DNA from 3 places in the Shewanella sp. MF08487 genome. Region 3 is predicted to be linked to each of the others. Evidence: predicted binding sites of a transcription regulator. Region 3 holds the regulator's gene; each other region holds the start of a gene.
The links. The regulator LexA, encoded in region 3, represses DNA repair genes until DNA is damaged. The targets are predictions, from matches to a motif close to TACTGTATNNNNATACAGTA.
Positions count from the first base shown of each region.

Region 1: the regulator LexA is predicted to act here: its motif matches at 2,786-2,805, upstream of recG (ATP-dependent DNA helicase RecG).
Region 2: the regulator LexA is predicted to act here: its motif matches at 2,711-2,730, upstream of recN (DNA repair protein RecN).

Region 1 is NZ_JBOZPB010000006.1:69,873-74,609, forward strand. Features, by position in the region: gene ACRN9H_RS06250 (AMP-binding protein) at 1-1,505, shown strand, start outside; gene ACRN9H_RS06255 (calcium/sodium antiporter) at 1,688-2,632, shown strand; gene recG (ATP-dependent DNA helicase RecG) at 2,822-4,737, shown strand, end outside.
Region 2 is NZ_JBOZPB010000004.1:78,700-83,436, forward strand. Features, by position in the region: gene ACRN9H_RS04145 (YjaG family protein) at 1-60, shown strand, start outside; gene ACRN9H_RS04150 (DUF3319 domain-containing protein) at 201-434, shown strand; gene ACRN9H_RS04155 (LysR family transcriptional regulator) at 452-1,351, opposite strand; gene ACRN9H_RS04160 (AEC family transporter) at 1,670-2,632, shown strand; gene recN (DNA repair protein RecN) at 2,761-4,419, shown strand; gene ACRN9H_RS04170 (phosphatidylglycerophosphatase A family protein) at 4,489-4,737, opposite strand, start outside.
Region 3 is NZ_JBOZPB010000021.1:20,394-25,130, forward strand. Features, by position in the region: gene mtr (tryptophan permease) at 1-158, opposite strand, end outside; gene plsB (glycerol-3-phosphate 1-O-acyltransferase PlsB) at 158-2,581, opposite strand; gene lexA (transcriptional repressor LexA) at 2,742-3,362, shown strand; gene ACRN9H_RS14280 (cell division inhibitor SulA) at 3,359-3,874, shown strand; gene coxB (cytochrome c oxidase subunit II) at 4,278-4,737, shown strand, end outside.

The DNA of each region.
Region 1 (4,737 bases), on a different contig from region 3:
ACCTCGGTTTAGAACCCGGCGATAAAGTTGCCGTGCTCTCTAAAAATTGTGCTGAATGGTTTATCACTGACCTTGCGTTAATGCTCGGTGGCTATGTCAGCGTGCCGATATACCCCACAGCCAATACCGATACGATTCGTTTCGTATTACAACACAGCGGCGCGAAAGCGATTTTTCTTGGTAAGCTCGATCACTGGGCCGACCAAGAAGCGGGTGTCGGCGGTGAGTTACTCCGCCTTGCAATGCCCTACGAGACAATGCCAGCCCAATATCGATGGGATCAATTGCTTAAGCTAGGTTCTCCGTTAATTGATACGCCGCTACCCACGCCAGATCAAGTAATGACACTCATCTATACCTCTGGCTCAACGGGTCAACCTAAGGGCGCGATTCAAACCTTCGCCAGCTATGGCTGGACCTGCCAAGCGGTAGTGCGTGATTTACGCACCGACGGTAATGACCGACTTTTATCCTATTTACCCTTAGCGCACATTACTGAACGTGTGGCGATTGAAGGCTCCTCTTTCTATTCAGGTAGTGTGGTCGCCTTCGTCGAGAACCTCGACTCCTTTGTTGCCGATGTGCAGCGAGCCAAACCGACAGTTTTCTTCTCGGTACCGCGCTTATGGAGCCTGTTTCAAAAAAATATTATCGACAAAATTGGCCTGGGCAAACTCAACTTATTGCTGAAAATCCCCTTAATCAGCAGCTTAGTAAAATACAAAATCCATAAAGGTTTAGGATTAAATCATTGCCGTTTACTGGGTTCAGGCTCAGCGCCCATTCCGCCGTCACTGATCCACTGGTATCACAGCATTGGTCTTAATATCTGTGAAGCGTGGGGAATGACAGAAAACTGCGCCTATTCCATTATTAACTATCCCTTCGATGCCCGTAAAATTGGCAGCGTTGGCCGTCCTGTTGAGGATTGCTATATCCGCCAAGGAGAAGATGGCGAGTTGTTGCTAAAAAGCCCCGGTTTAATGACGGCTTATTACCTACAACCAGAGGCGACTGCGGCGGCATTTGATGCCGACGGGTTTTTCCATACTGGCGATCTGTGTTCTATCGATGCCGATGGTTGCGTGACCATTACTGGCCGAGTCAAAGACAACTTTAAAACCGCCAAGGGCAAATATGTCGCGCCCGTGCCTATCGAGCGTAAATTAGCCCAGGATCCGCATGTGGAGCTTATTTGCGTAATAGGCTCTGGTTTGCCACATCCTATTGCGTTAGTGCAACTATCAGAAGGCGCGAACTTACAAGTACGCGAGGAAGTCCGTTCTTCACTTAAGGCAACACTCGATAGTGTCAATCCACACTTAGAGTCCCACGAACATGTCGATGCGATTGTGGTCGTTACCGAGCCTTGGACGATTGAAAACGACGTACTCACGCCGACACTAAAAATCAAACGCCATGTACTTGAAAAAGCCTTTAGCGAACGCGTAGACGGTGTTCGTGGTGCCCAAATACGCTGGGAAGATGAGTTACCTAAAAAATAACTAAGCTAAAACAGTGGGATAGCTAACATTATCCTGTTGTTATGTTAAAGCACGCTAAGAGCGTGCTTTTTTATGACATAATCTGTCAAAGTGCTACAGAATCAAGTATCATGCCGCCAGTCGATTAAGGGCATAGAGTCCTTTTACCATCCCATTTAAAACAGGTTTAACAGAGTCCTAAGATGCTAATTACATTATCTATTCTTGGTGGTTTTATTATTTTGACCCTAGGTGCAGAAGCCCTAGTCCGCGGCGCGAGCTCCATCGCACTACGCTTAGGTATTACACCACTTATCATAGGGTTAACGATTGTAGCCTTTGGTACTAGTGCACCAGAGTTGGCGGTAAGTGTTAAATCAGCACTAGCCGGCAACAGCGGTATTGCCTTAGGTAACGTCATTGGGTCTAATATTGCTAACATAGGTTTGATTTTAGCGATCACAGCGCTTATCCGCCCTATTCAAGTGCAATCCCAAGTCGTGAAACGCGATATCCCTTTGATGATATTGGCTTCAATGTTGTTCTGGGGACTCTTATTAGATGGTGAACTGAGTCTGATTGATGGTGTGGTATTGCTATCATTACTTATCGGTTATTTAGCCTTTAGTTACGTCAGCTCGAAAAATAGCAATGAAGAGGAAGAAATTGAGGCGGGTCCAAATAACCCATTACTTTCAGCCCTATTTATTGTTGTTGGTATTAGCATGTTGGTCGGCGGCGGTATTTTGTTTGTTAATGGCGCAGTAGACTTAGCTAAAACATTTGGCGTGAGTGAAGTCATTATCGGCTTAACCATAGTGGCAATTGGCACCAGTATGCCTGAATTAGTCACCTCAGTTATTGCGGCACTCAAAGGCCAAAGCGATATCGCTATCGGTAACATTGTTGGATCTAATCTCTTTAATATTTTAGGCATTTTAGGTATCACAGCTATCGTGCAACCGGTATCGTCATTGGGCTTTCAGTCGGTAGATTTTATCGTGATGTTGGCATTTGCAGTTATCATTTTACCTTTTGCTTGGACAGGTTTACGTATCGGCCGCCGCGAAGGCTCCGTACTATTGCTAGGCTACTTAGGTTACATGGGTTATTTAGTTAACCAAGCAAGCACACAAGCTTTGGTTTAACACCACAACTTACACATTGCGATTAAAAACACCGGAATCATTCCGGTGTTTTACTATCTATGTCTCACAAATTAACCTTCGCCAAGCGGCTAAACACAGTTTGGTTTCTCCCTTACAACCCTTGAGATTGCCTTACGCTTATTCTCTGTTAATATATGTATAAATTCACAGTGATTGAGTGCTAACGACTTGCAGCAATTGGATCTTGTTCCGATCACCGACCTCAAAGGCGTCGCCAAAAAGGTCGCGGAGAAACTCGCAAAGCTCGGCATCACAACAGTACAAGATCTGCTGTTTCACTTACCCCTGCGCTACGAAGACAGAACCCAAATCTATCCGATTGCCGCCCTTATGCCCGGCAGTTACGGCACCGTAGAAGCACAAATCCAATCGACGCAAATCATCCAAGGCCGCAAGCGTATGCTGGTCTGCAATGTGCGCGACGATACGGGTAGCTTGAGCCTGCGCTTCTTTAACTTTTCCGTTGCCCAACGTAATGCCATGCAAAATGGTTTGATGATCCGCGCCTACGGTGAAGTGCGCCGTGGCGGCCATCAAGCCGAGATAGTGCATCCAGAATATAAAGTCGTGTATCCCGGAGAAGATGTTCACCTAAGCGATACCCTAACGCCGATTTATCCCACTACTGAAGGCTTAAAACAGGCAAGTTGGCTAAAGCTGACGGAGCAAGCCTTGGTATTGCTGGAAGATGGCGGCTTAACTGAGCTGCTGCCACCGCAGTTGCAACCAAACAACATCAGCCTTAAACAAGCGCTGCAGACGCTGCATCGACCTCCTGCGGGGATCTCTCAGTTCGATTTAGAGTTAGGCCAACACCCTGCCCAGCAGCGTTTAGTACAAGAAGAATTACTCGCCCATAATCTCAGCATGTTACGTCTAAGACAGCGCAGTAATTTAGACGCCGCGGTCACCATGCCCGCCACGGGGCAATTGCTCAACTCTTTCCTCGCTGCTTTGCCTTTTAAGCCCACCGGCGCCCAGCAAAGAGTGGTGGCCGATATAGGCAAAGATTTAGAAAAACCACACCCTATGATGCGCTTAGTACAAGGGGATGTTGGCTCAGGTAAAACCTTAGTGGCGGCGATGGCTGCATTGCAAGCAATTGAAAATGGTTACCAAGTGGCTATGATGGCGCCAACTGAGTTACTAGCCGAGCAGCATGCAACTAACTTTGCCGCTTGGTTTGAGCCACTCGGACTTAAAGTCGGTTGGCTGGCGGGTAAGCTCAAGGGCAAAGTTAGAGCGCAATCATTAGAAGATATACAATCGGGCGCCGCGCAGATGGTGATTGGTACCCATGCCATCTTCCAGCAGCATGTGGTCTTTAGCAAACTTGCGTTAATTATCATAGATGAGCAGCACAGGTTCGGCGTACACCAACGCTTAGGTCTGCGAGAAAAGGGCGTGAGTCAAGGCTTCCACCCGCATCAATTGATCATGACGGCAACACCAATCCCCCGCACGCTAGCGATGACAGCCTATGCGGATCTCGATACCTCAATTATTGATGAACTGCCTCCAGGGCGTACTCCTGTGACTACCGTGGCGATTGCCGATACGCGTCGCCAAGAAGTGCTCGAACGGGTACGCAACGCCGTCATCACAGATAAACGTCAGGCCTATTGGGTGTGTACTCTGATTGAAGAATCCGAAGTGCTCGAATGCCAAGCCGCCGAAGACACGGCCGAAGAACTGCGCCTCGCCTTGCCCGAATTAAATATTGGTCTGGTTCACGGGAGATTAAAAAGTGCTGAAAAACAGCAGATCATGGCCGATTTTAAAGCAGGAATTATCCATTTATTAGTCGCGACGACGGTAATTGAAGTCGGCGTTGACGTACCCAACTCTAGCCTAATGATCATCGAAAACCCTGAACGTTTAGGCTTAGCCCAACTGCATCAACTACGCGGACGAGTCGGTCGAGGCGCTATAGCAAGCCATTGTGTGTTACTCTACAAGGCGCCGCTAAGTCATACTGCAACCCAAAGGCTGAGTGTACTCAGGCAAAGTAATGATGGTTTTATCATAGCGCAAAAAGACTTAGAAATTCGTGGTCCAGGTGAAGTGCTAGGGACTAAACAAAC
Region 2 (4,737 bases), on a different contig from region 3:
GGTTTACGCAAAGATATTATTGAGGCTGGTGTATCGAATATCGGTATTAGCATCGCTTAATTAAATCAGTGCTTGGGGCAACTCAAGCACTGATTACAAAACCATCTATGCCCTCACTACCACATCCTGTTGTAAAGAAACCTCATAACGAATAAGTACCATCGCTCACAATGACCCTCGGCTAATTTGGAGTTATTTCAATGAGAAAACTGATTTATCAAGGATTTATCTTCACTAATAGCGAAGGACATACCGACAGTTGGAAACTAACGATTAAAGATCAACACCGTATTGGTTCTTTATTCGAATTACGCCGTTTAGTCGCGTACTACTTGGAATTAGGCATATTACCTGCGACACGTTCGAGTCTTCAAGATGCGAAACAAATACAAAACACTATGACTAAAAATACCGTAAAGCCCCGAAAAGGCTAGCAATATTGGTTACATTCTTAACACATAGAAAATAACTCTGGTGCCTTTGACTGCATAAACTCGATAAAGACTCTTACCTTGAGTGGCTGTTGACTGCGCTGATGATACAAAATCGAAATTCGTCTCTGCTCTCCCACCCATTCGGGTAATAACACTTTTAGCAGCCCATCTTTAATCTGCTGTTTAACAAAGAGTTCTGGGCCATACAAAATACCGCCATGATCCAATGTAGCCTGAATCGCCCCGTGTAAATCTGTTAAGGTTAACTTAGTCGAACCATTAAAATAAAAAGAGTCACCGTTTGCATGCTTTAGATGCCAATTAAATAAGGGCCAAACTTTAATCAGTTGATGGGCCTCAAGATCATTAGGATGCTCAAGTTTAGGTGACTGAGCTAAATATTCAGGCGTGGCGAACAAGCAATAATCGAGCTCACCTAAGGTACTGGAAACCCAAGAGGAATCGGGCTGCGCCCCACCAACAATCGCCACATCAATACCTTTATCAATTAAATCCACTAACTCATTGCTCTGGGAAATATGCAAATTGATATCGGGGTACAAACGGCCAAATTCATTTAAGGCTTTAATAAAGACGATAGAAATAATCGAAATTGGCGCTGCGATACGTAAGGTTCCCTCAAGTTTATCGCTGCCTAGGCCACTTAATTCATCAAATTGAGTCACCACACTCTGGTAGCGCTTAAATAGCGCAAGCCCCTCTTCAGTCAATCGCAGTTTACGGGTGCTGCGCATAAAGAGCTGCTTATCGAGTTTCTCCTCCAACTTAGCTAATTTACGACTGACAGTGGCGATGGGCATGTCTAAATCCTTCGCTGCCAACGAAAAACTGCCCGCATTGACTAAGTGGACAAAAAGATAAATAAGTTGGAGTTCAGCCCCTAAGTCATCACGCATTTCATGTCCTCTTTTTTAATAACGGCCGCTTAGGGCACTCAGGGAAACAGTAGCAGCTGATCAAGTTCATTAAGTGATTAAATGGCTAAGTAATTGTGTTTTAAACGGCAAATTATTACTTCTACGACCATAGCGCAATAGCTTTGCGCTAAAATGATATGTTATTTTGTAGCAAGTTTTGCTGCTCTGGCACTCACTTTGGATTTAGCGTAACAGACAAAAAATCAAATACTGCAATATAGCGATTAAGAATTAATGCGCCAGTAAAAATAACCGCAGTGAGTTTATCACCATTTAATTGTAAGGATGAGTGAGGGAATGACGATTTTAACCCCTCTGTTTGCCGTATTCGGGATCATGTTGCTCGGCACGCTGGTACAAAAAATAAAACTCTTGCCCGTGGATACGGATCAAGTGTTAAACCAGTATGTTTATTATATTGCCTTCCCTGCAATCATGCTTATCGCCCTTGCTCAACAACCGATTAACGAGATTTTACAATGGGGATTTATTGCCGGCTACAGCACAGCTATGGTCATCACTTATCTTATTTGTCTTGGGCTTTCGCTGATAGTTAATCCTCAACAGCATGCTATTGCCGCCATTCGAGCACTGAATGCCACCTTCGGTAATACGGCTTTTATTGGTATCCCGCTGCTTATCATTCTGTTCCCGCAACAACAAAGTGCTTTAGTCGCGGCGGCAATTGCCAGCTTATTATCTGTGCTGATGTTTGCTGTGGCTTTAGTGTCAATGGAACTGGCGACAAATACGCAAAGACAACACCACGCTTTGATAATCATAGCAATGGCGATAGGTAAAAATCCTATTGTAATAGGCAGCTTAATTGGCGTGGGTATTTCAGCGTTAGAAATAAATTTGCCCTCAGGACTCGCGCTGATGATCCAGCAGATAGGCAATACCTCAAGCCCTTGTGCACTATTTGCTATCGGCATGGTACTCGCCAAAGCCATGCGCTACCAAAAAGATAGCAAGGTATTTAGTCTTAAAAACGTTATAGAACTCAGCCTTATCAACCTCTTCAAGCTAGTTGTCCAACCGGTACTCGTCTACTTTATGCTTACCCGTTTTGGCGTGAGCGGCGACTACCTAATCATGGGCGTGATCTTGAGCGCACTGCCCACTGCGGCGAGCGTTTACTTGCTCGCCCAGCGCTATAATACTCAGGCTTCAACCAGTGCTCAGGGCATTCTATTTGGCACCTTAGTCACTTTCATCAGTTTGCCTATCTTAGAAAGCTTAGTAAGAACCTACGCATAATCAGTAAATTAAAAATATTTACTGCCGATAATGACGATTATTTACCCAAGCCACTTTACTGTATATAAAATCAGTATATACTGTTTATCAATACAGTGGTTTGGTATGTTTTTCGACAGGAATTCACTATGCTTTGCCAACTCAGCATTAATAACTTCGCTATCGTCCGTTTTTTAGAACTGGATTTTCGCCCCGGTATGACCAGCATCACAGGTGAAACCGGTGCAGGTAAATCGATTGCCATCGATGCGCTAGGCCTGTGCCTAGGCAATCGCGCCGATGCCAGCAGTATTCGCCCCGGAGCCAATAAAACAGAGGTCAGTGCGCGCTTTTCTTTGGATGATATTCCACTGGCCAAACGTTGGTTAGAAGATAACGATCTTGAACTAGATGATGAGTGCATCCTACGTCGAACGATTGGTAGCGATGGCCGTTCACGCGCCTACATCAATGGTAATCCAGTACCACTGACACAACTCAAATTACTGGGTCAGTTGCTTATCGGTATTCACGGCCAACATGCGCACCATGCGATGTTAAAGAGTGAACATCAACTCACCCTGCTTGACAGTTATGCCAACCACAGATTGCTCATCGATACGGTCGGCACCAGCTTTCAACGCTGCAAACAAATTGAGGCTGACCTAAAGCAACTGGAAGCTTCTCAGCATGAACGTATTGCCCGTAAGCAATTAGTGCAATATCAAGTAGAAGAACTCGATGAGTTTGATCTTAAAGTCGATGAGTTTGATGAAATTGAGCAAGAGCACAAACGTCTGGCCAATGGTACTGAGTTGATTGATACCTGTCAGGCAAGCTTAGACATACTCACTGAAGCCGAAGAGAGCAATATAGAATCACTACTCAACCGAGTCGTTTCCCTCGCCGAAGATTTGCAAAGCTACGATCCGGCATTAAGTAATATCAGCACTATGCTGAATGATGCACTGATCCAAGTACAAGAAAGTGCTGGTGAATTACAGCACTATTTGAGTAAGCTTGAACTCGATCCAACCCACTTTGCCTATTTAGAAGAACGGTTATCAAAAGCCATGCAACTGGCGCGTAAGCATCATGTCAGCCCAAATAAACTGGCCGAACATCATTTGTCATTAAAAGCAGAGCTGAGCACCTTAGACAGCGATCAAAGCAAACTCGAAGAAATTCAGTTACAAGTCGATGCCAGCAGAGCCGCTTATCTTAGCAATGCACAAAAGCTAAGCCAAAGCCGCGCAAGATATGCCAAAGAGCTTGATAAACTCGTTACTCAGTCAATCCACGAACTGAATATGCCCAAGGGAAAATTTACTATCGAAGTCAATTTCCACCCAGAGCAGATGTCCATCAATGGCAGTGACAATATCGAATTTATGGTGACAACTAACCCAGGCCAGCCTTTACAACCCATTTCTAAGGTGGCTTCAGGCGGTGAACTTTCACGAATAGGCTTAGGTATTCAAGTTATTACGGCGAAAAAAGTCGCCACACCAACGTTGATTTTTGATGAGGTAGATGTGGGTATCTCTGGCCCAACCGCCGCAGTGGTTGGCCGTATGTTACGTAGCTTAGGCGAGTCGACCCAAGTATTGTGCGTAACTCACTTACCCCAAGTTGCAGGCAATGGACACCAACATATGTTTGTCGATAAGTTTAATAAAGCGGGCAGCACTGAAACAACCATGAAGTCACTCGATCGTGAGCAGCGCATACAAGAACTCGCCAGACTATTAGGCGGCGATACTATCACCAGCAATACCCTCGCAAACGCTAGAGAACTGCTGCAATAGTTGGAAAAAAGAGAGTCTGGGATAACACGACGAAAGAACTAAATTGACATCAAAACAAAGGGCTAGCTGTTAGCTAAAACACCACACTAGCCCTTGCAAACAAATAAAGGCAAACACGCCGGCTAAAACATCATCAATCATAATGCCAAAACCGCCTTCAACTTTGGCATCGAGCCAACGAATCGGCCAAGGCTTAATGATATCGAAAAAGCGAAATAGACCAAACCCGACTAATAGCCAAACCCAGCCTGCTGGCGCTGCTATCATAGTGATTAGTAGCCCAGCCACTTCATCCCACACAATGGCACCATGATCGTG
Region 3 (4,737 bases):
AATAACATTAAAATCGAATAGCCAAACCACATACCTGCACCGACCACGGGCAGAGAAAACATCCCTGCACCTACTGTCGTGCCGGCAATAATCATGGCGCCGCCGAGCAAGGACTTACCTGTGGGCTTATGCTTAGCCGCATTCATATGATTTGCCATTAAACAATGTGCTCCGCGGTGACACTCGCCACTATGGTTTGTCTCACTGACGGACGTAATAAATTATTGGCTTGATCTCGAATGCGATTGATATTGGACTTATCTTCGCTATCCGCCAGATAACCCAATGCTTTTAACTTAACGCTCAATGTGCCATAAAGTTTTTTATCGTAAAACTCAGGTGCGGTAATACCATGCAAAGCCCCTAAACGCTGAGCCAGTAGATGACTCTCAGATTCAAGCTCTGAGCGTTCCATCTTAGGTCTATTCGCTAACAAGTTGAAAATAATGGCGTAGCGCTGCAGGGTCTCACTCACTGAACTGGCCAACAACAATAGTTGGCTAGTGTGCTCAGGCACGATAGCTAAGGTATCAGTCTCAACCACTAATCCTTGTTCAATCAGGAAATCCAGCACTTGCTCAACATAGGCTGGTAAGTCTTTAATTCCCATGAAGAGTTCGGCTTTCAGCAGTGGATAAAAATCGGCAACGACTGACGCGACTTGCTGACGCTGAATTTGCTCATTATGCGTTAAACAGCTAGCGATTAATGACGGTACAATAAATAAGTGAATGATATTATTACGATAGTAAGTCATAGAGACCGCCTGACTTGCTTCGATCGACACGATTTCACCTAGGGAGTCGGCGGATACAACAAACTTATTTAGCTCTAAGCCCTGCTGCACTAACAGCTTGCCATCTCCTTCGGCAACCGAAGTATAAGCAGTGTAAGGCACTTTTTTAAGTAAGGTTAAATACAAATCAAGCTGACGCTCTAGCAGACTGCGCTGTAAGGCATTTTGATCTGTGGCGAGTAACACTAAGCTTGTTAATGTCACTGAACTCGCTGCCGCGGCATCATTGATATGGGTCATAACCCGATTAGCCAGAACATTTACCGCTGGTGTTAACCAACTTGGTTTTTGCTCGGGATCATCAGCAAGCTCAGCACGCCAGTTGGGTGCGCGTTCATTCAAAAAGTTTTGCAGAGTAATCGGCTCGCCAAAATTCACATAACCTTGACCGAAATTACCGAGTTTGCGAATCGCACCAAATACCTGCCAGACTGATTCTTTTTTCTTTTTCTTACCACTTAACTCTTTATGGTAAGTCGCCACTTCCATCACATGGTCATAGCCTAAATACACAGGCACTAGCGTTACCGGACGTTCAATACCGCGTAGTACGCTATTCATTGTCATGGCGATCATGCCCGTTTTGGGTGCCAACAGACGACCCGTACGTGAGCGGCCGCCTTCAGAGAAGTATTCTACCGAATAACCTTTCGCAAATAGCTGGTCTAAATATTCACGGAATACTGCGGTATAAAGCTTATTGCCATTAAAGCTACGACGAATAAAGAAAGCACCACCGCGACGGAACATAGGCCCAGCGGGCCAAAAATTAAGGTTTATACCAGCAGCAATGTGCGGCGGAACCATACCTTGATAATACAAAATATACGATAACAGCAGGTAATCCATATGGCTGCGATGGCAAGGCACATAGACAATCTCGTGACCATCGTGGTGTAACTGACGAACTTGCTCGGCGCCTTTAATGTTGATCCCGCTATAAAGCTTATTCCACAACCAAGTTAAGAAACGCTCGGCAATACGAACTAAGCTATCAGAATAATCAGCAGCAATTTCATCGAGATACTCAATAGCCGTCTCGCGCGCTTGGGTTTCTGAAATCTTTTTGGTAGCGGCTTCTTCTTGAATCGCTTTACGTATTGATTCAGATTTTAACAGCGAATGAAATAACGCTTGGCGATTAGGCAACACAGGCCCTGTCATCACTTTACGTTGGCGACGGAAATGCACTCGCGCCACTCGCGCTAACTTATGGGCAATACCCATATCAGTACCATGCTCATCAGCCATATAACGCAGAGATACTGCATTGGAAAACTGCACAAAATTATGTCGACCTAAGAACAGAATCATTAGGCACTTGCGCAGCCAAGTCGGGTTTTCCCGCTCAAATACGGCCGCCTTCATCGTATCGTCCTCTTTCCCTGGCGTTCTCCCCCAATACAAACTGACGGGTACCAGTTGAATATCGAGCTCAGGATGTTGTTTATGCACCGCTAATAAGCGCATAAAACATTCGAGGAAAGGTTCATTGCCGGTACGCTCACCAAACAACGGCTTGCGCCCTTGAAGGCAAACGACTCGCGGTGCAACTACGCCATTAGCGACTAACGGCTCATAGGGACTAGGCAGCCCGAGTTTAGCGGTTATTTCACTCAGTGCAGCAATGTCACTAAGTGATTCTGTTTTCATCACATAAGCAAGAGGTCTGGAGGCATCCAGATTCAGATCGGCAAAGGGATCCTGAGGCACCACAATGGTATGCACCAATTGTTTTTGGATCCAACGTAATGATTTTAACCAAAGAGAGTCATGTTTAGGCATTATTCTTATGCAATTAAGTACGTTCACTAGCCCGATAGAATACCAGACTATAGGGAATATTCGCTAATTCTCTCCGATATGGTTAAAAAGTGGTTAATACTTGCGCTGCAAACAATACTGTATATACTAACAGTAACTGTATAGAAAAACAGGAAAGACCATGAGACCTTTGACGCCACGCCAAGCTGAAATTTTAGAGCTAATCAAACGAAATATTGCCGACACTGGCATGCCACCTACTCGGGCTGAAATTGCCACCCGCTTAGGTTTTAAGAGTGCCAATGCAGCTGAAGAACATCTAAAAGCGTTGGCGAAAAAAGGCTGTATCGAGATTATACCCGGCACCTCACGAGGTATTCGCCTCACTGCTGAAGTGGAGGATGTAACTGAAACAGGTTTACCTCTTATAGGCCAAGTGGCTGCAGGTGAACCGATTCTCGCCCAAGAACACGTAGAACAGTATTACCAAGTCGACCCAAACATGTTCCATCCCGCTGCCGACTTTTTACTACGAGTTAAAGGCGACAGTATGAAAAATATTGGTATTCTCGAAGGAGATTTACTGGCAGTTCATAAAGTAGAACAAGCTAGGAATGGTCAAGTGGTTGTCGCTAGAGTCGACGACGATGTCACAGTTAAACGTTTCGAAAAAAAAGGTAATGTGGTCTATCTACACGCCGAAAATGAAGACTACTCTCCAATTAAAGTGGATTTAGGCTTTCAAAGTTTAACAATTGAAGGACTCGCCGTCGGTGTGATCCGTAATGGAGATTGGCTATGAACAAACTAATTGGCAATGCCCCGCGCCATCCGGGATTGTGGCGTGATGATGAAGTTCGTGCAGCCGATTATGATTGGCATCACACACCTATCGCCTGTATGCCCACTAAAACTCAAGGTCGCCAAGAATTAATTCATCTGAGTGCGCAACTCGCTCAGTTAAGCCAACAGGGCCGTTGGTTAGTGCTCATCAACCCACCAAGTATTGGCTACAAGCAAATGCTCGCCAGCGCAGGTGTGCGTATGGATAGAGTCTTACTGGTACATGCTAAAGATGAAGTAGAAACCCTGTGGGCGATGGAAAAAGCCTTAACAAGTGGTACGTCCAGTGCAGTCATTACTTGGACTCAATCATTAGATGCGCGGGATAATCGTCGCCTACAAATCGTGGCTAAAAGTGCCCGAGCTATGGGCATAGTGCTTGAAGACGTAAACAGTCACTTACATGCCGACGTACGCATTGAGCAAGGCAATCTCTTCGGTCAGCAATCTTTTTTTAGCGCTGTACATTAAATATTCATTTAATTTTTTACCTTGAAAGCCGCCTCACCTATGAATGTGAGGCTTTTTTTTGGCAATTTTTCAGATAATTAGATAAATAAGTGATCTTGATCAATATTTAAACAGCAAGTATGGTTGGTTAAGTCGGTGATGATATATCACCTTCCGTGGTCAATGAATCGAGTATTTATCGGACTCGAAGCGCCACTAAAAATAGAGAACAGATTTATTTCAGTCGTATGTGCCAGCGTGGCTAATTACCAGCAGTAACAATACTTGATTAAAAGTAACAGCCGCCAACGCACGTTGAAGTCAAAAAAGCTTTTTTGGGAACTGAAGAGTTTGCATAGAGTTGAGACTTACTGTGTTGCTCTTCTTTGTAGTTGCTATTCGCAATTGGCAGAGGAGAAGTCTTGTGAAGCAATTGTTGTATTGTTTACTCGTGGTGTTATTCGCACCACCGTTGGCCGCCGCGGACATGCGGTTCAACATGACCCCTGGCGTGACCGAGATCAGTGGCAAGGTTTATCACTTGCACATGACCATCTTGTATATCTGCTGCGCAATAGGCCTAGTGGTCTTTGGCGTGATGATTTACGCCATGATCAACCACAGAAAATCCAAAGGCGCTGTCGCGTCCCACTTTCACGAAAGCACTAAAGTTGAAATCGCTTGGACGATTCTGCCATTTATCATTTTGATCTTAATGGCGATTCCAGCGACAAAAACTTTAATCGCAATGGAAGATCCCAGCAACGCCGATCTCACCGTAAAAGTCACGGGATCCCAATGGAAATGGCATTACAGCTACTTTGATCAAGATATTGATTTTTATAGCATACTGACAACACCCAGAGCACAAATCGAAGGCACCG